3 regions of the Rhizobium sp. CFBP 8752 genome follow, and region 1 is predicted to be linked to each of the others. Evidence: predicted binding sites of a transcription regulator. Region 1 holds the regulator's gene; each other region holds the start of a gene.
The links. Region 1 encodes LexA, which represses DNA repair genes until DNA is damaged. Its sites were predicted from a motif close to TGTTCNNNNTGTGTTCNG; they were not measured.

Region 1 (7,253 bases):
CAGGGCTGCGATATCGATAACATCCGGCCCAATGGTGCCCGATCGCACCGAGAGGTCGACTGTCTTATCACCAAGTACGAGATTTGCGCTTTGTTCCGTCATTCTGATCCTCCAACCTGTTGGCGGCATGGCGCCCAGAAAGCGCCATAAGAGTTAAGCGTCGCAAGTTAGCTATATGATCCTAAAGGTGATGCCAAGCGCTCCTGCGACATTTTGTGCAGCGCGAAAATAATTTAGGCAGGCCACGTTTAAAAGATGCCCAACCTCATGGTGTAAGAGGCCGTAACGTGAAGGAAAACCGCAGCTTGGCGAATGTGTTGACGAGGAGAATATAAACGCGCAGGTTGCGTTTACCAATCACCGTCTCTGCAGCGGAGCCGGCGGGATAAACCATCATGGCGAATGGCGGAGCGATTTTTGAGGCAGCCAGCAGCAAGCCGATGATGCTTGCTTCGACACCCCACGCAATCGCACTCTGGACGCCCGAATCGGCATCGCAGACAATGCCCGCGGAAGTCAGGAATGATGGTCGAAACGACCATCATTCCGAGGATGTTTTCCTGGGATACGTGGTCAGAGACCGGCCCGTTTCCAAATGGCTGTGCACGTCGTTGAGCGAGGAGCTTTCCCACGGTCATGTGTTCCTCTTCCTGCCTGTCTTGCTGGGCGCCGGCGCTGCGACCTGGTTCGCACTTCCTTGGACGCCATCGCCATTCATTCTCGCAACCATGCTTGCGATCTCGATGGTGACCGCAGGGCTGACACGGTATCGCGCGCATCCACTGTCTCGTGCCAACCTTGTACTCTGCCTGCTTCTCTCCGGTTCTGCGCTGGCAGCGCTCGAAACCTGGCGGTGTTCGACGGTCGTGCTCGATTCGCCCGTCACAACGACCATCAGCGGGATTGTCGAACGACGCGAAGCCGATGCACAGCGCCGCTGGCGCTATATCCTCAGGATCGAGCAGACATCTGAGCCCTCGCTTTCACGACCGCCACAGCGCGTCTCGGTTCTTGCCAGAAGCCAACACGAGCCTGCAGACATCGGAGAGCGCGTTTCCGGCCGTGCCCGTCTGTCGCCACCCTCTGGCCCGGCGCTTCCCGGATTGAACGATTTCGCCTTCTCCTCCTACTTCGATCAAATCGGGGCCGTTGGCTTCTTTTACGGCGCGCCTAGCGTACAACCGGCGATCGATGACCAACCCGGGTTATGGTCGGACATGCAGCGAGGGCTTTTTGCGCTTCGCAGCGCAATCGGCAATCGCATCCGCGATACGGTCAAGGGGGATGCGGGCGCTTTTGCTGCCGCAATCGTGACCGACGAGCGCCGTGCAATTTCCCGTGAGACGACCGAGGCGCTTCGTCTGTCCGGGCTGGCCCATATCGTCGCGATCTCAGGCCTCAACATGGCGCTGGCAGCCGGTATCTTCTTCGTCGGCGTCCGCTCCGTCCTGTCGCTGTTTCCAGGCTTTGCGCAGGCCTATCCGATCAAGAAGTTTGCCGCGTTCGGTGCGCTTGTCATGGCGACCGCCTATTACCTGATTTCCGGGTTCGGGGTTTCCGCCGAGCGAGCCTATATCATGATGGCGGTGATGCTGGTCGCCGTGCTCGTCGATCGACCCTCCATCAGCCTTCGCAACGTCGCCCTTTCGGCAATCATCATCCTCGCCATCTCGCCGTCGGAGATTCTGGGTCCGAGTTTCCAGATGTCGTTTGCGGCAACCGCGGCACTGGTGGCAGGGTTCGCCCTCTGGACGCGATATTTCGCGAAAGGAAAGGAGGAGACAAAAGGTAGCAACCGTTGGATAACGGGTATTGCGGCGACGTTGCATTTCATTGCCGGGATCGTGGTGACGTCGCTGATCGGCAGTACGTCGACGTCGATCTATTCGATCGAGCATTTCCACCATCTGACCACCTACGGCCTCGCGGCCAATCTCGCGGCCATGCCGATCATTTCCTTCGTGGTGATGCCGGCAGGTCTCGTGGCCATGCTGCTGATGCCGTTCGGGCTGGATGCTCCCGTTCTGTTCATCATGGGCGAGGGGCTGCGGATCGTCATTCGCATTGCCGAGATCGTCGCCGCATGGGGCGGCGATATTGCCATCGGCCGGCAGAACCCGCTTTTCCTGCCTCTGGCGACGGCAGGCTTTCTGCTTCTGACGCTGCTGCGCACGCCGCTGAGGTTGACAGGCGCGCTGTTCATGGCGGTGGCTTTGCTCTTTGCGGTCCGCTCAGGCTCGGCGCCGAGGCCTGATATCGTCATATCCGAAGACGGCGCGTCAGTGGGACTGATCCAGGATGACAAGATCACCCTCAATCGAACCCGACCGCCGGGATTTATCTACGATCAATGGCGGCGAGCGCTGGTGCTTGAGACCGGAGAACAACCGCTCGCCTTGCCGGTTCTTGCCTCTTCGGAACCAGCGCGAGGTGCCAGCCTTGCGAAAAGCGATGACAGACCACCTGGACCACATTCGCGACCGGATTTGACGCGCCGGGAAATCGAATATGTCAGGGGTTTTCTTCAAGCATTGAAGCCCGGACGATTCGCCTGTCTGCCGAAAATCCTGTGCGCGGCGCAGACTGCTCAGGACATCCGGATCGTCACCGTCGAAGACAACCGATACACCGGTCTTGCCTGCGATGTCGGTCGGATCATCGTCTCGCCCGGCGCACGCTTCGATACTTGCCGCTCCGGCGCCTTGCTTCTCAGCGGGCGGACGTTGCGCCGGACTGGCGCACTGGAAATCACCATTATTCCGAACGCGACAGCGCCAGACATCAAGATTACGGCGGCAATGCGAGACAGCGCACAGACCTCAAGCCGTCCGTGGACCGTCCACCGGTTCTATGACTGGCGAACGCGACAACTCGACTTTGGCATCCCGGAGGCTGTTGCTGCGCATCTCCGGGATGACACCGTTCTTAATGATAGCGGCGAATAAGGCCGACAAGCTTGCCCTGGACCTTCACCCGGTCGGGCGGGAAGATGCGGGTCTCGTAAGCCGGGTTTGCCGCTTCCAGTGCGATCGAGGCACCCTTGCGGCGAAACCGCTTCAGGGTCGCTTCTTCCTCATCGACCAGGGCAACGATGATATCGCCTGGACTTGCGGTGCTGGTATTCTTGATGATGACGGTATCGCCATCGAGGATGCCGGCATCGATCATCGAATCGCCCTTCACTTCGAGCGCGTAATGATCGCCGGAACCCAGCATCTCGATCGGAACGGCGATGTCATGGGTGTTGTTCTGGATCGCGGAGATCGGCACGCCGGCAGCGATTCGACCCATGACCGGAATGTTTGTCGAGAACGGATTGTCCGCCATGACCGGCGCCGGCTTCTGAGCGACGACCGGTTGCGTTTTGCCGAGGCTTCCCTCGATGACACTGGGAGAAAAACCCCGTCGCGGATGAAGGTTCGCCACATAGGCGTCAGGCAGCTTGATCACTTCGAGCGCGCGTGCTCTGTTCGGCAGACGGCGAATAAAGCCACGCTCCTCGAGCGCGGTGATCAGCCTATGGATGCCGGACTTCGATGCAAGGTCGAGAGCGTCCTTCATTTCGTCAAACGACGGCGGCACGCCTGATTCTTTCATCCGCTCGTGGATGAACAGAAGTAACTCCTGTTGCTTGCGTGTCAGCATGGACGGGACCCTCAGAATTGGAAACAAATGCAGAACGGACGCTATATGTTCTATCTGTGTTCCGCAAGCCCCAAATTTTTGCTCAAGAATAGTCTCATTTCAGCGTTCGATCACGTATTCAGTTCGTGCGCAGCACTTGCCGAGTTTCCCGCGATAGCCAATGTTCTGCGGAATAAGACTTTGGGGGTGTAAGTGGGTAACAAGTCAGTCGATCATTTGGTTCTGCCCGTTGCAGATCTGGCGTCAGCGCGGGGGAGGTTGACCGCTCTCGGCTTTACTGTGGCACCTGAAGGTGTTCACCCTTTCGGCACAGCCAATGCCTGCATATTCTTCGCGGATGGCTCGTACCTCGAGCCACTGGCCATTGTGAACCGTCGGCAAGCCTCGCTTGCGGCAAAACGAGGCAACGTGTTCACCGATCGCGACATCCGCTTTCGCGGCCAGCGGAAAAGGGAAGGTCTATCGGCGGTGGTCGTCGGGACGCAGGATGCAGCGGCCGATCATAGCCGTTTTGTGGACGGGTACATGTCTGCGGGCGAGATGCTTCAGTTCTCCCGCCCGATGCAGTTGCCCGATGGTGGGGAGAGCGAAGTCTCATTCCGTCTGGCGTTCGCGGCAGTCCCCGAGGTCGATGACATCTTGCTGTTTTCCTGCCAGCGCATGGCCGCATTACCGGCAGATCGCGGTGGTCTTGATGAGCACGCAAACGCCGTTACAGGCCTTCGAGAGATCGTCTTTTCTGCAGATGACCCGCTGGAGTTTCTGCCGCTTTTCGAAACCGTGTTCGAGACGCAACCCGAGCAAGGGAAAGACGGTCTGCGGATCGAAGCTGCCAATGCCGGCATCCGCATTCAATCCAACGACACGTTCAGCGACGAGTTCCGGTCTTCGATGAAGCCCTTGTTATCGTCGCGCCTCGCTGCGCGCGGGATCATCTTCAAGACCACCGATCTCGCCGTGACAGAGATCACCCTTGCTGCTAATGACGTCGCATTCATCCGCAGGGATGGCCGCGTGATCGTGTCGGCAGCCCCGGGGCAAGGTGTGGTTTTCGGTTTCGAGGAATAGTGAAATGACAGTCTCCGTCAATTCTGAAGTGTCCGTGGGCGAGGGGAGTTCGAAAGTCGTTTTCTCAAACACGGCAAAGCTCTCGCTGATTGCCGGTCCCTGCCAGATGGAAAGCCGTGATCATGCGTTCATGATCGCCGGCACGCTTGTCGAACTCTGCAAGAAACTCGGCATCGGCCTCGTCTACAAATCCTCCTTCGACAAGGCCAACCGCACGTCGATCTCCGGCAAGCGCGGCATCGGCTTGGACAACGCGATGGCGATCTTTGCCGATCTGAAGACGGAATTCGGCTTTCCCGTTCTGACCGACATTCACACTGAAGAGCAATGCGCTCTCGTGGCGGATACGATCGATATCCTGCAGATCCCCGCCTTCCTGTCGCGCCAGACGGACTTGCTCGTCGCGGCCGCAAAGACGGGTTGCGCGATCAACGTGAAGAAGGGCCAGTTCCTGGCGCCCTGGGACATGAAGAACGTCCAGGCGAAGTTCCTCGAAAGCGGCAATCCCAATGTGATGCTGTGCGAGCGCGGTGCCTCGTTCGGCTACAACACGCTTGTCTCCGACATGCGCTCGCTGCCGATCATGGCGGCTCTCGGAAGCCCCGTTATTTTTGACGCAACCCATTCCGTGCAGCAGCCCGGCGGCCAGGGCGGTTCTTCCGGCGGCCAGCGCGAATTTGTCGAAACGCTGGCGCGGGCAGCCGTCGCCGTCGGCGTTGCTGGCGTCTTTATCGAAACCCACGAAGACCCTGACAACGCACCGTCCGACGGTCCGAACATGGTCCACCTGAAGGACATGCCGCGCCTTCTGGAAAAGCTGCTGGCCTTCGACGCCATCGCAAAAGGCTGACGGCGTCGAAAAACCGCCGAATTGACTGGACTGTAATCCGCGTGTCATCGACGATCGCACAATGTCGATGACACGCCTGTTCGCTGAGCCTGCGAATTCAGGCTCGCACATTAACCGAGGAGAGACCCTTGACCGCCATTACCGACATCATCGCTCGCGAAATTCTGGACAGCCGTGGCAATCCGACCGTCGAGGTGGATGTTTATCTGGAAGACGGCTCGATGGGCCGCGCCGCCGTTCCGTCGGGAGCCTCCACGGGCGCGCATGAAGCCGTCGAACTTCGCGATGGCGGCAAGCGCTATGGTGGCAAGGGCGTCGAAAAGGCTGTCGAAGCCGTCAACACCGAGATCTTCGACGCGATCGGCGGCTTCGATGCCGAAAGCCAGATCCACATCGACAAGACCCTGATCGCGCTCGACGGCACCCCGAACAAGTCGCGCCTGGGTGCAAACGCCATTCTCGGCGTCTCGCTTGCCGTTGCCAAGGCCGCAGCCGAATCGTCCGGCCTGCCGCTCTATCGCTATATCGGCGGCGCCTCCGCCCATCTTCTGCCGGTCCCGATGATGAACATCATCAACGGCGGCGCTCACGCCGACAACCCGATCGATTTCCAGGAATTCATGATCATGCCTGTCGGCGCCGAGACGCTGAAGGATGCCGTGCGCATGGGTGCGGAAATCTTCCACGTCCTCAAGAAGGAACTGGCAGCGCAGGGGCACAACACCAATGTCGGCGACGAAGGCGGTTTCGCGCCGGGCCTGAAGAGCGCGCCGGAAGCCCTCGACTTCATCATGAAGTCGGTCGAAAAGGCCGGCTACCGGCCGGGCGATGACGTCCACCTGGCGCTTGATTGCGCAGCGACCGAATTCTTCAAGAACGGCAAGTATGAGCTGGAAGGCGAAGGCCGCTCGCTCGAGCCCGAAGCAATGGCTGATTACCTGGCAGAACTTGCCGGCAAGTACCCGATCATCTCGATCGAAGACGGCATGTCGGAAGACGACTGGGCTGGCTGGAAGTATCTCACCGACAAGATCGGTTCCAAGGTTCAGCTCGTCGGCGACGACCTGTTCGTGACCAACTCGGCCCGTCTGCGCGATGGGATCCGTCAGGGCACAGCCAACTCGATCCTCGTCAAGGTCAACCAGATCGGCTCGCTCACCGAAACGCTCGATGCTGTCGAAACAGCGCACAAGGCAAGCTACACGGCCGTCATGTCGCACCGTTCGGGTGAGACGGAAGACTCGACAATTGCCGATCTCGCAGTCGCCACCAACTGCGGACAGATCAAGACCGGTTCGCTGTCGCGCTCTGATCGTCTGGCCAAGTACAACCAGCTGATCCGTATCGAAGAAATGCTTGGGCCGCAGGCCGCCTACGCGGGCCGCTCGATCCTCAAGGCCTGATCATTCCGGTCGACTGAGGCAGACTATCCGAGAGCCCGCGCCATCTGCGCGGGCTTTTGCGTTTTACAATTCGTGATCGCACCGTACCAAAAACCGATAGGTCAGCATTGTTGACCTGTCGAAACTTATGTAAACCAAAGCCAAGAATATTGAAATAAAAGGAAACGCCCGTGCTTGATTGGGACCATATTTTCGCGACACGCTCCAGCCGCATGAAAGCCTCCGAAATTCGCGAACTGCTGAAGCTTCTGGAGCAGCCGGATATCATTTCGTTCGCCGGCGGCATT
Region 2 (7,253 bases), on a different contig from region 1:
CGGTCTTCGTGAAGGACCGGCGCAATATCGATCTTAACGACTGATCAGTCAGCAAAAAGAAGGGCCCGGCGGAGACGTCGGGCCCTTTTTCGTTTCAGGGAAGTGGTCCCCTCGCGGGATGCCTCAGGCCGAAAGACCGGCAAATTCCTTGAGGATGGCGTCGCCCATGTCGCCGGTGCCGACTTGGCGGCAGCCGTCGGCCATGATGTCGCCGGTGCGGATGCCCTGGTCGAGAACGTTGGCGATCGCCTTTTCCAGGTTGTCGGCTTCAGTGATCATGTTGAACGAATAACGCAGGCACATGGCAAAGGACGCGATCATGGCGATCGGGTTGGCAATGCCCTTGCCGGCAATATCCGGTGCCGAACCATGGACCGGCTCATAAAGCGCCTTGCGCTTGCCGGTCTTGCCATCGGGGGCGCCGAGGGACGCGGACGGCAGCATGCCGAGCGAACCCGTCAGCATGGCCGCAACGTCGGACAGCATGTCGCCGAACAGGTTGTCGGTGACGATGACGTCAAACTGTTTCGGGGCGCGAACCAGCTGCATGCCGCCGGCATCGGCCAGCATGTGGTCCAGCTTCACATCGGAATATTTCGCCTTGTGGATTTCGGTGACGACCTGGTTCCACAGCACGCCCGACTTCATGACGTTGCGCTTTTCCATGGAGCACACGGCATTCTTGCGGGTGCGCGCCAGTTCGAAGGCAACGCCTGCGATGCGTTCGATCTCGTAGGTGTCGTAGATCTGGGTATCGATGCCGCGCTTCTGGCCGTTGCCGAGATCGATGATTTCCTTCGGCTCACCGAAATAGACGCCGCCTGTGAGTTCGCGGATGATCAGGATGTCGAGCCCGTCCACCAGTTCGGGTTTCAGCGAAGAGGCGGCGGCAAGCGCCGGATAGCAGATGGCGGGGCGAAGATTTGCGAAAAGCTCCATGTCCTTGCGCAGGCGCAGCAGACCAGCTTCCGGGCGAACCTCATAGGGAACACTATCCCATTTCGGACCGCCGACGGCGCCGAACAGGACGGCATCGGCCGCCATCGCTTTTTCCATATCCGCGTCGGAAATGGCGGCGCCATGCGCATCATAGGCGCAGCCGCCGACCAGACCTTCGTCGGTGACGAAATCGGCACTCATGGCGTCGTTCATATGGGCGATGATCTTGCGCACTTCGCCCATGGCCTCTGGACCGATGCCATCACCGGGAAGCAGGAAAAGGTGTTTTGCCATTGTGCAGATGTCCTTGATTGTTCAGGCGGCGGTTGGGCAGCTGTTTCAGGAAGCGCCGGCACCGATGCGTGCGGTCACTTCGATCTCGATTTTCATTTCAGGGGTGGTGAGGCCGCAGACGATCATGGTCGCTGCCGGACGGATGCTGGCAAATGCCGATCCGACGACCTCGACCACAGAATCGTAATCGGCCATGTCGACGAGATAATAGCGCACGCGGACAACGTCCTTCAGGCTGCTGCCGGCTTCGCCAAGCGCTTTTGCGATAGTGGCGAGCGCGTTGCGGGTCTGGTCAGCGACATCGTCAGGCATCACCATCAGGGCATAGTCATAGCCCGTCGTGCCAGAGACATAGACCATGTCACGGTCAACAACTGCGCGGGAATAGCCGATCCGCGCTTCGAACGGTGATCCGGAGGAGATATGCGTGATCATCTGATAACCCTCAGAGCCAGGGGCGGTCCGTGCTGTTCTTGTCCTCGAAACTCGAGATCACGGCGTCGCTCTTCAGCGTCGATGCAATATCGTCGAGACCTTCGAGAAGGATCTGGCGGCGGCCGGGGTCGATGTCGAAATGCAGCGAGCCGCCATCCGGGCCGGTGATCTTCTGTGCTTCGAGATCGATCGAAATGACGGCATTGGAGCCACGATCCGCATCATCGAGCAGCTTTTCGAGATCTTCCGGAGATACGATGATCGGCAGGATGCCGTTCTTGAAACAGTTATTGTAGAAAATATCGGCAAAGCTGGTCGAGATCACGCAACGGATGCCGAAATCGAGAAGTGCCCAAGGCGCGTGCTCACGCGACGAGCCGCAGCCGAAATTGTCGCCAGCCACCAGGATCTTGGAATTGCGATAGGCCGGCTTGTTCAAGATGAAATCCGGGTTTTCTGACCCATCCTGATTGTAGCGGGATTCTGCAAACAGTCCCTTGCCGAGACCGGTTCGCTTGATCGTCTTCAGGTAGTCCTTGGGAATGATCATGTCGGTGTCGATGTTGACGACCGGAAGCGGCGCTGCGACGCCTGTGAGTTGCGTGAACTTGTCCATGATCTGCCTCCAAGGGAGTTGTCGTGAAGGCCAAATAAAGCAATTTGCCACCGATTTGAAGGGCATTATGCCTTCAACCGGTACTCCGCTGCGCCAGAGCGCGCAGGCGGAGCGAACATGATGACGCTAGAGGTCGATGATGGTACCGCGGCCGTCGTTCCACACACGGATATCACGGCTGGCCGGCTTTGGTCCGAACGATTTCGCTCGCACGGGTACAGGGTTCAACCTGGTCGAGATCGCCCTACCAATTGAAAGAAGGACGAGAATGCCGGCAAATGCGACGGTCAGAGACGCTGTAAAGAGCGCCGCCATGGCAAGCACCGCAATAGCTGAGGCGACGACGAAAAATGCACGAATGTTTTGCATGGATCATACCTTTCAACGTCTGAAATGTGGGACCGGCGGGCCTCGCTTACAAGTGGTTTCGCGACCTCCTGTCTTGCCGAGGGCCAAAAAGCTTGTCACAACCACGTTATGACTTTTCCCAATGATTACATGGTCCCGAAGCGATGGCCGCTTTGATCCGGCGCTCGCTCCTGAGCGTTCCCGCGAGCAACACCCGTGCGCTTTCGAAAATCCCGCAGCTCGACTGCGACGGCGTGATTTTCGATCTGGAGGATTCCGTGGCCTCCGGGCAGAAGGCGGAAGCGCGGGATAACCTCCGCAGAAGCTTTGCCGAGCTGAATTCCGATGGTCTCGAGACGGCTATCCGGATCAATCCGCTCACAAGCGAATTCGGTCCTGCGGATCTCGAGCTCATCGTCGAACTTCTGCCGGATGCGGTGGTCATTCCCAAGGTTGAGCATGCGGACGACGTCCGGGTGATCGCCGAGCGCCTTTCTCAGGCGGGCGTGCCGGAGAGGGTCTCTATCTGGGCGATGATCGAAACGCCGCTCGGCGTCCTCAACGCAGCCGAAATCTCGAGCGTGGGCGGACGGATCAAATGCCTCGTCGTGGGGCTCAACGATCTCCGCAAGGCAACGGGTGTTTTGCCGCAGCCGGGGCGGGCCAATCTCATACCCTGGCTGATGCAGGTCGTGCTGGCGGGCAGGGCCTATGGTGTCGATGTGATCGACAGCGTGTTTAACGATTTCAAGGACGAAGCCGCGTTCGAAGCCGAGTGCGCCCAGGGCCGTGCCATGGGATTTTCCGGCAAGATGCTGATCCATCCGGCGCAGATCGACGCGGCCAACCGTCATTTCGGTCCTTATGATGATGCGCTTGAAGAGGCACGCGGCATCATCGAGGCCTTCCGCCAGCCGGGAGCCGAAACGCTCAACGTCATCAACCTCGACGGCCGCATGGTCGAGCGTCTGCATCTCGAAGATGCGGAAAAGCTCGTCGCCAGCGCGGCGGTCATCGCCAACAGAAAGAGAAAGCAATGAAAGTATATCGTTTCATCACCGGTCCTGACGATGCCGCCTTTTGTCACCGGGTGACGGCGGCGCTGAACAAGGGCTGGGAACTCTCCGGTTCGCCAAGCTACGCCTTCAACGGCAAGACGGGCGAGATGCATTGCGGCCAGGCCGTGATGAAGACCGTAGAAGGCAAGGAATACAGCCCCGACATGAAGCTCGGCGAGCAGTAAAGCTCAGCCGAGGTCTGTAAGCCGGCGCTGGATCAGCGCTGGCTTGCTTCCTCGGCGCTCGCCTCGATGCGCTCCATGTCGTCGTCACTCAGGCCGAAGTGATGGCCGATCTCGTGGATAAGGACGTGGGTGATGATATCGCCCAGCGTTTCCTCATTCTCCGCCCAGTAATCGAGGATAGGCCGGCGATAGAGCCGGATGCGATTGGGCAGTTCGCCGGTTTCCACCGTAAACCGTTCCGAAATGCCACGTCCTTCGAACAGGCCCAGAAGGTCGAACGGCGTTTCCAGCGCCATGTCTTCGAAAACGTCGTCGTCCGGAAATTCTTCGACCTCAATGGTGAGGTTCGTTGTAAGTTTGCGGAATTCGTCCGGAAGGTGGCTGTAGGCTTCTAATGCCAGCGACTCGAACGTGCTGATCGTCGGCGCATGGCGATCCTGCCAATCATCGGTCTGGTCAATGCGGGCCATGGGATCTCCTTCCAACTCAGGCACATATAATACCTGAAGCAGCTATTTCGAGAAAAGAATCATTGCGATAGCTTTTAGAGGAAAAGATTCCTGATCGGGAGCTGTTGACTCTTTGCCACGTGTCTGGAATCCATAAGAACATAAAGCGAACATTATCGATGGAGTTAACGCCATGGCCAAAGGTGCCTGGGCGCGGGAGAGACTTTTGCCCTGCGCAAGCCGATCTCGGAAACGGAAAGCGGTCGGCGAGCTTGCTCGTGATGCTCGCGTCTGGTCTGGATTGGAACCCGCATGACCGCCTGTTTTCGATCCGCTCTAGCGTATGGACAGAGGCGTATTCTGACACTCGTGTTCCCGCGTCTGTCAACCGACAGAATCGCGCGCCGCCGCTGGGGTATGGACTGGCGGTCGTCCCGCCATCACGACCATCCACCGATCGTCTTTGCCGGGCGCCACGCCGACAGGATGTGCCTGACAGTGCTCGACGCGGCCGCCGAACGCCTTAACCTGAAGCTGGGGCAGGGCGTTTCAGAAGCGCGAGCTATCTTTCCGGAGCTCGACGTGATGGACGAAGACGATGATGCCGACGCGGCGCTTCTGATGGCGCTCTCCGACTGGTGCGACCGATATACGCCACTGGTGACGCTAGAAGGGCGCAACGGGCTCTCTCTGGATATCACGGGCTGTGCGGATTACGGTGGCGGAGAGCAGGGCTTGCTCGGCAATGCCTCCCGCAGACTCCGTCAGATGGGTTTCGACGTCAAAGGGACACTCGCATCTTTTCCGGGCGTGTGGAGCGATTCTGCTTCTGCCGCGGACGGAACCTGTGGCGGCGCGTTGTTTCGATCGAGTGACGTCCGAGCCTTTTCAGAGATATCGCAGCGACACAGCAGCCGGTTAGGCATCACTGCCTCCGATCACGGATCGTTGATAAGGGGGTTATGATATGTCAATTACCGGGCTGGATTCTTTCTTGACATCGCTTGTCCTCTTTTGCAAAAAGTCTGTATCGAGGTCAATGTTCTCCAGGTCGATCCAAAATGCTGGTTTGCAGTTGCAATTACATCACCGAAAGGGAGATCAAGGATACGATCATCCAACTCCTCACTGAGGACTGTTGGCAGCTGATCGTTCCCATCAAGGTCTACCATGCGATGGAAAAACGCGGCCGTTGCTGCGGTTGCTTTCCCAATGTCGTCGATCTGATCATCAAGACCACTGAAGAATATCACGCCCAGCGGCACTCGACGGAAGCTGACGTGATCGTCTATATGTCGCGCTTGAAACAACTCCACGAAGAAAACAGGAGAGCGGACATTGAAAGGCGACTTACAGGTCATCGAGCGGCTTAACGAGGCACTCTTCCTCGAACTTGGCGCTGTGAACCAATACTGGCTGCACTATCGTCTCCTGCATGATTGGGGTTTTACCAAGCTTGCCAAGAAGGAGAGGGCCGAATCCATCGAAGAGATGCAGCATGCCGATCGCCTGATCGACCGCATCATCTTTCTCGAGGGTCATCCGAACCTTCAGACGCTGGCACCGCTTCGCATCGGCCAGAACGTCAAGGAAGTTCTCGAAGCCGATCTGGCTGGCGAATACGATGCCCGCACCGCCTACAAGGCGTCGCGTGATATCTGTCACGCCGCCGGCGACTATGTCTCCATGAAGCTTTTCGAACAGCTGCTGATGGATGAGGAAGGTCATATCGACTTCCTGGAAACGCAGCTCGAACTTCTCTCGAAGATCGGCGAAGAGAGATACGGCCAGCTCAACGCGGAATCAGCCGACTCCGCTGAGTAAAGCTCAAATCATCGACACTCTATCGCTCGAGCCCGGTGGAAGATGCTTTCACCGGGCTTTGCTTTATCCGACCAGCGCTAACCGGACGTGCAATCAGCCTGCCGGCGCGAGGTGGGCAAATTCGGCGACGACCCTGTCATAGACCGCGCGCTTGAACGGCACGATCAGGCCGGGCAGATCCTGCATCGGCTTCCATTCCCAGGCATCGAATTCAGCCGTATGGCCTCCCGGCGGCGGGTTGATGGCGATCTCGCTTTCATCGCCGTCAAAGCGGAAGGCAAACCAGCGCTGCGTCTGGCCGCGATACTTTCCCTTCAGTCCGATACCGATCAGGTGTTCCGGAAGATCGTAATTGATCCACTCGCCGGCTTCGGCAAGCAGCGCGACGGAACGCATGCCCGTTTCTTCGTACAGTTCACGATAGGCGGCGGGCAGGGGATCTTCGCCCTTGTCGATCCCGCCCTGCGGCATCTGCCACAGTTGCGGAGACCCGTCGAATTCGCTGTTGCCGGCAGCAATGCGGCGTCCCGCCCAAACGAGGCCCTCGCTGTTGAGCACCATGACCCCGACGCAGGGACGATAGGGAAGATCGTCCGCTTTCACCGGTTTCTTGTGATCCTTGGCCATATCATTCCCCTTGCTTCAAGGTGCCACGCTCTCGCGGGCAAGCGTCGATACACCGACGATTTCTACACCGCGTTGCGAGGCTTCGTCGGCCCATTTGCGGATCGCCGCGATGCTCTCGTCGAAGGCGGAGGCGATGCCGATTGCCGTTCCCTTGCGTTGGGCTATCCGCTCCAGTTCGTCAAGTTTCTTGAGGATCGCGTCGGATTGAAGCTGACCGTCCAGGGTCAGGTCACCGAAGGCGTGCGGCAGTTGCATCGCCTTTGCCAGCACCTCCGTCTTCGACTGGGCCGAGGTGCCGTCATCGAGGAACAGCAGGCCGCGGGAGGCCATGTCGCGCAGGACAGGCTCAAGCGCCTTGACGTCGGAGAGATAGCGGCCGCCCTGGTAGTTCATGATCCCCGTATAGTTGGTGATCTCGCCCATCGCCACGTGCAGTCGCTCAAGGTTCTTTGCGGCAGGATCCTTGACGAGAAGTGTG
Region 3 (7,253 bases), 320 kb from region 1:
AGGAAAGTGCCAACCATCCCGATCTGGCCGATCGCGCATCTTCGGAAACCGATAGAGCCATCGAGCTTCGTGCCCGTGACCGGCAGCGCAAGTTGATCTCCAAGATCGACGCGGCGATGCAGCGCATCGACGACGGGACCTATGGCTATTGCGAAGAAACCGGCGAGCCAATCGGACTGAAGCGTCTTGACGCCCGGCCGATCGCAACCCTGTCGATCGAGGCCCAGGAGCGGCACGAGCGTCGCGAAAAGGTCTATCGCGACGAATGATTTCTGCTTGACGCATGGTCTACGGCAGAAACGACAAAAGGCACGGGAAACCGTGCCTTTTGTCGTTTGATGTCATGGATACGTGCAAAGCCCGCGGCCCTGCATGTCATTTATCGCGCGTGGCGGACATTTCCCCAAATATACGGGCGACTTCGTCCTGAAGTGATGGCTCGGCAGTCGCGCCGGTAATCGGTGCGACAGCAGGATCGCGCTGCGGCAACTGGCGGTTTGGTGCTGGCACCGCGATCGTCTCGCGGCCGGCGTTTTCCCGCGCCGCAAGGTTTTGTGCCATTTCCTCTTCCAGAATTTTCTCGAAATCACTCCCGAGCATCTTCGGCTTTTCGAGAGCCGACTGTACGCCGGTCGAGAGGTCCTCAGGATTGATCGGAACAACGCGCGACGGTTCGGCCGGCTGGTCGGGCTCGGCGTGAGCAAGAACCCGACTGCGCGCGGCTTCAAGCGCGTTTGCCGCATCGTCGACTCTGGATGGTGCAGGCTGCGGGATCGCCGTGATCGCTGCCGCGGCGATCGGCGCTGCGGCAACGCCAGCGGCTGTCGAAACCGTTGCCGGGATGACGACGGTCGGTGCCGGACGCTGTGGCTCGGGGGCGGACTGTCTTGCTGGCGGATCCAGTCGCTGCGGGGCGGGTGGTGATACGGACGCAGTCGGCGTCGGCTCCGACCGGGATACCGGGCTCACAGGGCGAGCGGGAATGGGAGACGGCTGGGTCGCGAGTGGTGGCTTCGCACGCGGGGTGTCATCGCGCACTGAAATCTCCCGCATGGGCTCAGGCCGTTCGGCCTCCGGCAGAGCTGCCGGGCGAGGGTCCGGACGCTGCCTCTGGGCAAGTGCGGGGCGCGGTTCAGAAGGCGCGCTTTCAATGGCGGAGGGCTGTGAGGGCGAGTTCGTCGCGATGCCGGTTTCGATCACGATATCGGTCGGCCCGCCGATCATGACGAGGTGCTCCACGCCGTCGCGGCGGATCAGCACGAGGCGGCGACGTGCATCGACGGCTGCCGCATCCAGCACCTGCAGCCGCGGATTGCGGTTGCGTCCCCCGCGGACGAACGGCGACGGTCCATTGCGACCGCGCAGCATCCACAGGATGCCGAACAGGAAGAGAAGCCCGATGCCGACACCGAGGACCGCGATTACCATCCGGCTGCCATAGGCGCCCATCAGTTCTTCGGCCATGTGCTGATACTCCTCATGCCAATCGTCACATTTGAAAAGACGACAATTTTCGCTTCGATCAAGGGGTGCTGCGATGCTGTCTTGATGGAAAACATCACTTCGGAGAGGAAAGATAGGGCACAAGTCTTCACTGTCCCGGGTTTTCTGGCACAACGGAGCTTTTTGCGTCGCCGACAACTTGCTAAGAAGGAATCATAGGGTTTTCGGCTCCGTGGAGCATGACGGCCGCAGTAGGATGGCTTCGGCAGTCGGCCGTTGCGAAATGCGAGGGATTGATGACGAAGTTGCAGCAGGGCGGCAACTACGAGACCCCACTGGTCGAGCGTAAGACGCGGGGTGGAACCATTCTTCGGATCGTGCTTCTAGCGCTGGTGCTGCTGGGCGTTGCAGTCGCTTTTGTGGTTTTTCAGCAGGCACTCGACAATGAGATTGTGCTCGGCCTGCTGGGCATCCTTGCCATGGTCGGCATATTTTTCCTCGTCTCTTCGATGATTGGCCTCGTGGAAGTCATGCCGCAATCGCGGTCCGACGATCTCGCCCGCGCTTTCCTGGCCGGCCATCCGGACGGTATCCTGATCACGGACATCAAGGGTCGCATCGTCTACGCGAACGCTGCCTATGGTCGGATGACCGGTGCGACGAAAAAGAGCGATATCCAGTCCCTTGAAACGCTTCTGTCCAAGTCGCGCGAATCCAACGAGGCGCTTTACAGGCTGACATCCGCGCTGCGGGAAGGCCGCGAGGGTCATGAAGAATTCCGCCTGCTGCAGCCGCTTGGCCGCAGCACGGGCACTGCCGTCGTTGGAGAGAATGGTGCGGGCGCCTTCTGGTACAGGCTGAAGGCCGGCCTTCTGGCGGGTTCGGGAAACAACAAGGCGCAGCTCGACATCTGGCAGATTACCGACACGACCTCGGAACGGTCGGACCAGGAGCGCTTCTTTCGCGAACTGCAAAACGCCATCGACTACCTCGACCATGCGCCGGTCGGGTTCTTTTCCGCGGGCAAGAAGGGCGAGATCTTCTATCTCAACGCCACGCTGGCTGAATGGCTGGGTCTCGATCTGACCAAGTTTTCTCCTGGATCGATGACGATCGACGATCTCGTGGCGGGCGAGGGCATGGCGCTGATCCAATCGGTTCAGCCGGCGCCAGGTCTGAAGCGTACGGAAACGCTCGATCTCGACCTGCGCCGTGCCAACGGCCAGAGCCTGCCGGTGCGACTTGTTCACAGCGTCAGCTCCATGCGCGACGGTGCGCCCGGCGAAAGCCGCAGTGTCGTGATCAACCGGCCGCATGGTGAGGACACCGATCAATCCGCGTCTGCGATGCGTTTCACGCGCTTTTTCAACAACACGCCGATGGCCATTGCGTCCGTGGATGGCGAAGGCCGGATCCTGCGCATCAATGCGCCGTTCCTGCGACTGTTCGCCGGGGTTCTGACCCGCGACGACGTGGAAAGTGGTGCGTCGCTGGAGCGTATCGCGCACGAGACGACCCGCGATCAGCTGATGGCGGCGCTTGCTGCCGCACGCGACCGGCAGGGCGACATTACTCCGATCGATTCGCGGCATCCGGGTGACGAGACCCGGTATCTGCGTTTCTACGTCAATGCCGTGATCGACGAGAGCGACGAGGCACCCGAAGAGGCGGCCATCATCTATTCCGTCGAGACGACCGAGCAAAAGGCGCTCGAGACGCAGATGGCGCAGACCCAGAAGCTGAATGCGGTCGGCACTCTTGCCGGCGGTATCGCGCACGATTTCAACAATGTGCTGACGGCTATCCTTCTGTCGTCCGATCACCTGCTTTTGCAGGCGCGTCCGTCCGACGCGAGCTTCGCCGATCTGATGGAAATCAAGCGCAATGCCAACCGGGCCGCCGTTCTGGTGCGCCAGCTTCTGGCCTTCTCGCGCAAGCAGACGATGCGTCCGGCGGTGCTGAACCTCACCGATGTGGTGGGCGACTTGCGGATGCTGGTCGACCGGCTGATTTCCGGCACCAATGTCAAGCTCGATGTCGACTACGGGCGCGACTTGTGGCCGGTGCGCACCGACCTGTCGCAGTTCGAGCAGGTTCTCATCAACCTCTGCGTCAACGCGCGCGATGCGATGCCGCAGGGCGGCACGATCCTGATCAAGACCCGCAATGTGACGGCCGAGGAAACCGCCGCCTTCCATCAGGCCGATCTGCCGGCGGAAGATCTCGTGATGGTCGAGGTCGCCGACAGCGGCACGGGCATTCCGCCCGAGATCATGGACAAGATCTTCGAGCCGTTCTTCACCACCAAGGAAGTGGGCAAAGGGACAGGTCTCGGCCTTTCGATGGTCTATGGCATCATCAAACAGTCCGGCGGCTATATCTATCCGGAATCCGAAGTCGGTCGCGGAACGAGTTTCCGGCTGTTCCTGCCGCGTCACATTCCCGAAATACCGGTCATCACGCCAGAGGCCGCAGAGGCTGCAGCTCTGGCAGCCGCACAGCCCGTGGCTTTGAAAGCGCCGGCAGAGGATATGGATCTCACGGGCAAGTCTGCGGTCGTGCTGCTTGTGGAAGATGAAGAAGCGGTTCGCCGGGGTGGCAAGCGCATGCTGGAAACGCGCGGTTATACCGTGCACGAAGCCGGATCCGGCGTCGAAGCACTCGACATCATGGACGAGCTCGAAGGCAAGGTTGATATCGTCGTTTCCGACGTTGTAATGCCTGAGATGGACGGGCCGACGCTTCTGACGGAACTGCGGAAATCCTATCCGGATCTGAAGTTCATCTTCGTCTCCGGATACGCGGAGGACGCGTTTGCGCGCAACCTGCCGGCCGATGCGAAGTTCGGTTTTCTGCCCAAGCCGTTTTCGCTGAAGCAGCTTGCCGTTGCGGTTCGCGAGATGCTCGACTCGGACTGATTTTCTGATCCGCCTGCCAACCTTTATGGAGCCTCGCGATTCGTCCGTCGAACCGCGAGGCTTCTTGCTTTAACGCCTGATTTTCCACAGGTTATATGCGCGAGAACGTTCCGGGAACGAAATCGCGATAACGCAGTTCAATCAAGCTGATAAAAGCCTCTTGATTGATGAGAACAAAAAGAGTACACGATGTCCATCGGCTGCTTCATTGCTTGCGTGGCGGCAATAACCTAAAGGTGGGACCTCATGGCACAGAATTCATTGCGGCTCGTAGAGGATAAAGGCGTGGACAAGAGCAAGGCGCTCGAAGCAGCACTCTCACAGATCGAACGATCCTTCGGTAAGGGATCGATCATGAAGCTTGGCTCGAACGATAGCATCGTCGAGATCGAGACAGTTTCCACCGGTTCCCTGAGCCTCGATATTGCGCTCGGCATCGGCGGCCTGCCGAAGGGCCGTATCGTCGAAATCTATGGTCCGGAAAGCTCGGGCAAGACAACGCTTGCCCTGCAGACCATTGCCGAGGCTCAGAAGGGTGGCGGTGTTTGCGCCTTCGTCGACGCGGAACACGCGCTCGATCCGGTCTATGCCCGCAAGCTCGGCGTCGATCTGCATAACCTCCTGATCTCGCAGCCTGACACCGGTGAGCAGGCGCTTGAGATCACCGACACGCTGGTGCGTTCCGGTGCTGTCGACGTTCTCGTCATCGACTCGGTTGCGGCATTGACCCCACGCGCCGAAATCGAAGGCGAAATGGGCGACAGCCTGCCGGGTCTTCAGGCCCGTCTGATGAGCCAGGCACTGCGCAAGCTGACGGCGTCGATCTCCAAGTCGAAGACGATGGTGATCTTCATCAACCAGATCCGCATGAAGATCGGCGTGATGTTCGGTTCGCCGGAAACGACGACAGGCGGTAACGCGCTGAAATTCTACGCGTCCGTCCGTCTCGACATTCGCCGCATCGGCCAGGTCAAGGAACGCGAAGAAGTCGTCGGCAACCAGACACGCGTCAAGGTCGTCAAGAACAAGATGGCGCCTCCCTTCAAGCAGGTCGAATTCGACATCATGTATGGCGAAGGCGTGTCAAAGACCGGCGAGCTCGTCGATCTCGGCGTCAAGGCTGGGATCGTCGAGAAGTCGGGCGCATGGTTCTCCTACAACAGCCAGCGCCTTGGTCAGGGCCGCGAGAACGCGAAGTCGTTCCTGCGAGACAATCCGGAAGTGGCGCGTGAAATCGAGACGTCGCTGCGCCAGAACGCCGGTCTGATCGCGGACAAGTTCCTGCAGAATGGCGGTCCTGATGCCAATGACGGCGACCAGGCCCCGGACCCTTGATCGGACCTGGGTTGGGATGTCGATCTAGGGCATCCTGACGCTGATATTCACCGGTGTTTTCCGGTTTTCAAATCTTGCCGGCCGCCATCTACGAGATGCGCGGCCGGTCTGCGTTCCGGGCGGGTTTGGGATGATTAGGGGTGCTGTGGCTGGACAGTCGGGAACGCGGACGATACAAGCCTTTCGTCTTCGAATAACAGCATCGCACCCGGCGATAAAAAGGGCTTAGCATGAGCGGCGTGAATGAAATCCGGTCGACGTTTCTCGACTATTTCCAAATGAACGGCCACGAGGTTGTGTCCTCGTCCCCGCTTGTGCCGCGCAATGACCCGACGCTGATGTTTACCAATGCCGGTATGGTGCAGTTCAAGAACGTCTTTACCGGTCTTGAGAAGCGCCCCTACACCACGGCCACCACCTCGCAGAAATGCGTGCGCGCCGGCGGCAAGCACAACGACCTCGACAATGTCGGTTACACCGCCCGCCATCTCACCTTCTTCGAGATGCTCGGCAACTTCTCGTTCGGTGACTACTTCAAGGAAAACGCGATCGAGCTTGCCTGGAAGCTGGTCACAGAAGGGTTCGATCTGCCCAAGCACCGGCTGCTGGTCACCGTCTATTCGGAAGACGAGGAAGCTGCGACGCTGTGGAAGAAGATCGCCGGCATTTCCGACGACAAGATCATCCGCATTCCCACTTCCGACAATTTCTGGCAGATGGGCGATACCGGCCCCTGCGGTCCGTGCTCGGAAATCTTTATCGACCAGGGCGAAAATGTCTGGGGTGGACCTCCGGGCTCGCCTGAAGAAGACGGCGACCGCTTTCTCGAATTCTGGAACCTCGTCTTTATGCAGTACGAGCAGACCGCTCCTGGCGAGCGTACGCTGCTGCCGCGCCCGTCGATCGATACCGGCATGGGTCTCGAGCGCATGGCCTGTGTCCTGCAGGGCAAGCAGAGTGTGTTCGACACCGACCTGTTCCAGACGCTGATCGGAACGATCGAGGATGTCCTGAGCGTGAAGGCCCAGGGCAGTGCCAGCCACCGCGTCATCGCCGACCATCTGCGTTCGTCCGCGTTCCTGATTGCCGACGGCGTGCTGCCATCCAACGAAGGCCGTGGTTACGTGCTTCGCCGCATCATGCGCCGCGCCATGCGCCATGCGCAGCTGCTCGGTGCCAAAGAACCTGTGATGTACAAGCTGCTGCCGACGCTGGTGCAGGAAATGGGCCGCGCCTATCCGGAACTGGTGCGCGCCGAGGCGCTGACCGCGGAAACGCTGAAGCTCGAGGAAACCCGCTTCCTCAAGACGCTCGAACGTGGTTTGTCGCTGCTTTCGGACGCGACCAGCACGCTCGACAAGGGCGACATGCTCGACGGCGAGACGGCGTTCAAGCTTTACGACACCTACGGTTTCCCGCTCGACCTGACGCAGGACGCGCTCCGCGCCCGCGAAATCGGCGTCGATCTCTCCGGCTTTACCGATGCGATGGAACGCCAGAAGGCGGAAGCCCGCTCGCATTGGGCAGGCTCCGGCGACAAGGCGACCGAAACCGTCT

Region 2: the regulator LexA is predicted to act here: its motif matches at 4,480-4,497, upstream of IFT59_RS22540 (metallopeptidase family protein).
Region 3: the regulator LexA is predicted to act here: its motif matches at 4,531-4,548, upstream of recA (recombinase RecA).

The regions. Positions count from the first base shown of each region.
Region 1 covers NZ_JACYUZ010000001.1:1,761,134-1,768,386, reverse strand. The annotation lists gene gltA (citrate synthase) at 1-102, opposite strand, end outside; gene IFT59_RS08470 (ComEC/Rec2 family competence protein) at 396-2,945, shown strand; gene lexA (transcriptional repressor LexA) at 2,926-3,645, opposite strand; gene IFT59_RS08460 (VOC family protein) at 3,838-4,713, shown strand; gene kdsA (3-deoxy-8-phosphooctulonate synthase) at 4,718-5,563, shown strand; gene eno (phosphopyruvate hydratase) at 5,692-6,966, shown strand; gene IFT59_RS08445 (aminotransferase class I/II-fold pyridoxal phosphate-dependent enzyme) at 7,137-7,253, shown strand, end outside.
Region 2 covers NZ_JACYUZ010000006.1:103,127-110,379, forward strand. The annotation lists gene IFT59_RS22505 (MFS transporter) at 1-44, shown strand, start outside; gene leuB (3-isopropylmalate dehydrogenase) at 124-1,233, opposite strand; gene IFT59_RS22515 (RidA family protein) at 1,279-1,668, opposite strand; gene leuD (3-isopropylmalate dehydratase small subunit) at 1,679-2,284, opposite strand; gene IFT59_RS22525 (hypothetical protein) at 2,411-2,653, opposite strand; gene IFT59_RS22530 (HpcH/HpaI aldolase/citrate lyase family protein) at 2,797-3,672, shown strand; gene IFT59_RS22535 (DUF1737 domain-containing protein) at 3,669-3,875, shown strand; gene IFT59_RS22540 (metallopeptidase family protein) at 3,908-4,345, opposite strand; gene IFT59_RS22545 (hypothetical protein) at 4,823-5,290, shown strand; gene IFT59_RS22550 ((2Fe-2S)-binding protein) at 5,386-5,697, shown strand; gene bfr (bacterioferritin) at 5,663-6,148, shown strand; gene IFT59_RS22560 (RNA pyrophosphohydrolase) at 6,242-6,775, opposite strand; gene IFT59_RS22565 (divergent polysaccharide deacetylase family protein) at 6,791-7,253, opposite strand, start outside.
Region 3 covers NZ_JACYUZ010000001.1:1,438,639-1,445,891, forward strand. The annotation lists gene dksA (RNA polymerase-binding protein DksA) at 1-269, shown strand, start outside; gene IFT59_RS06825 (flagellar biosynthetic protein FliO) at 376-1,464, opposite strand; gene cckA (cell cycle histidine kinase CckA) at 1,740-4,361, shown strand; gene recA (recombinase RecA) at 4,608-5,696, shown strand; gene alaS (alanine--tRNA ligase) at 5,927-7,253, shown strand, end outside.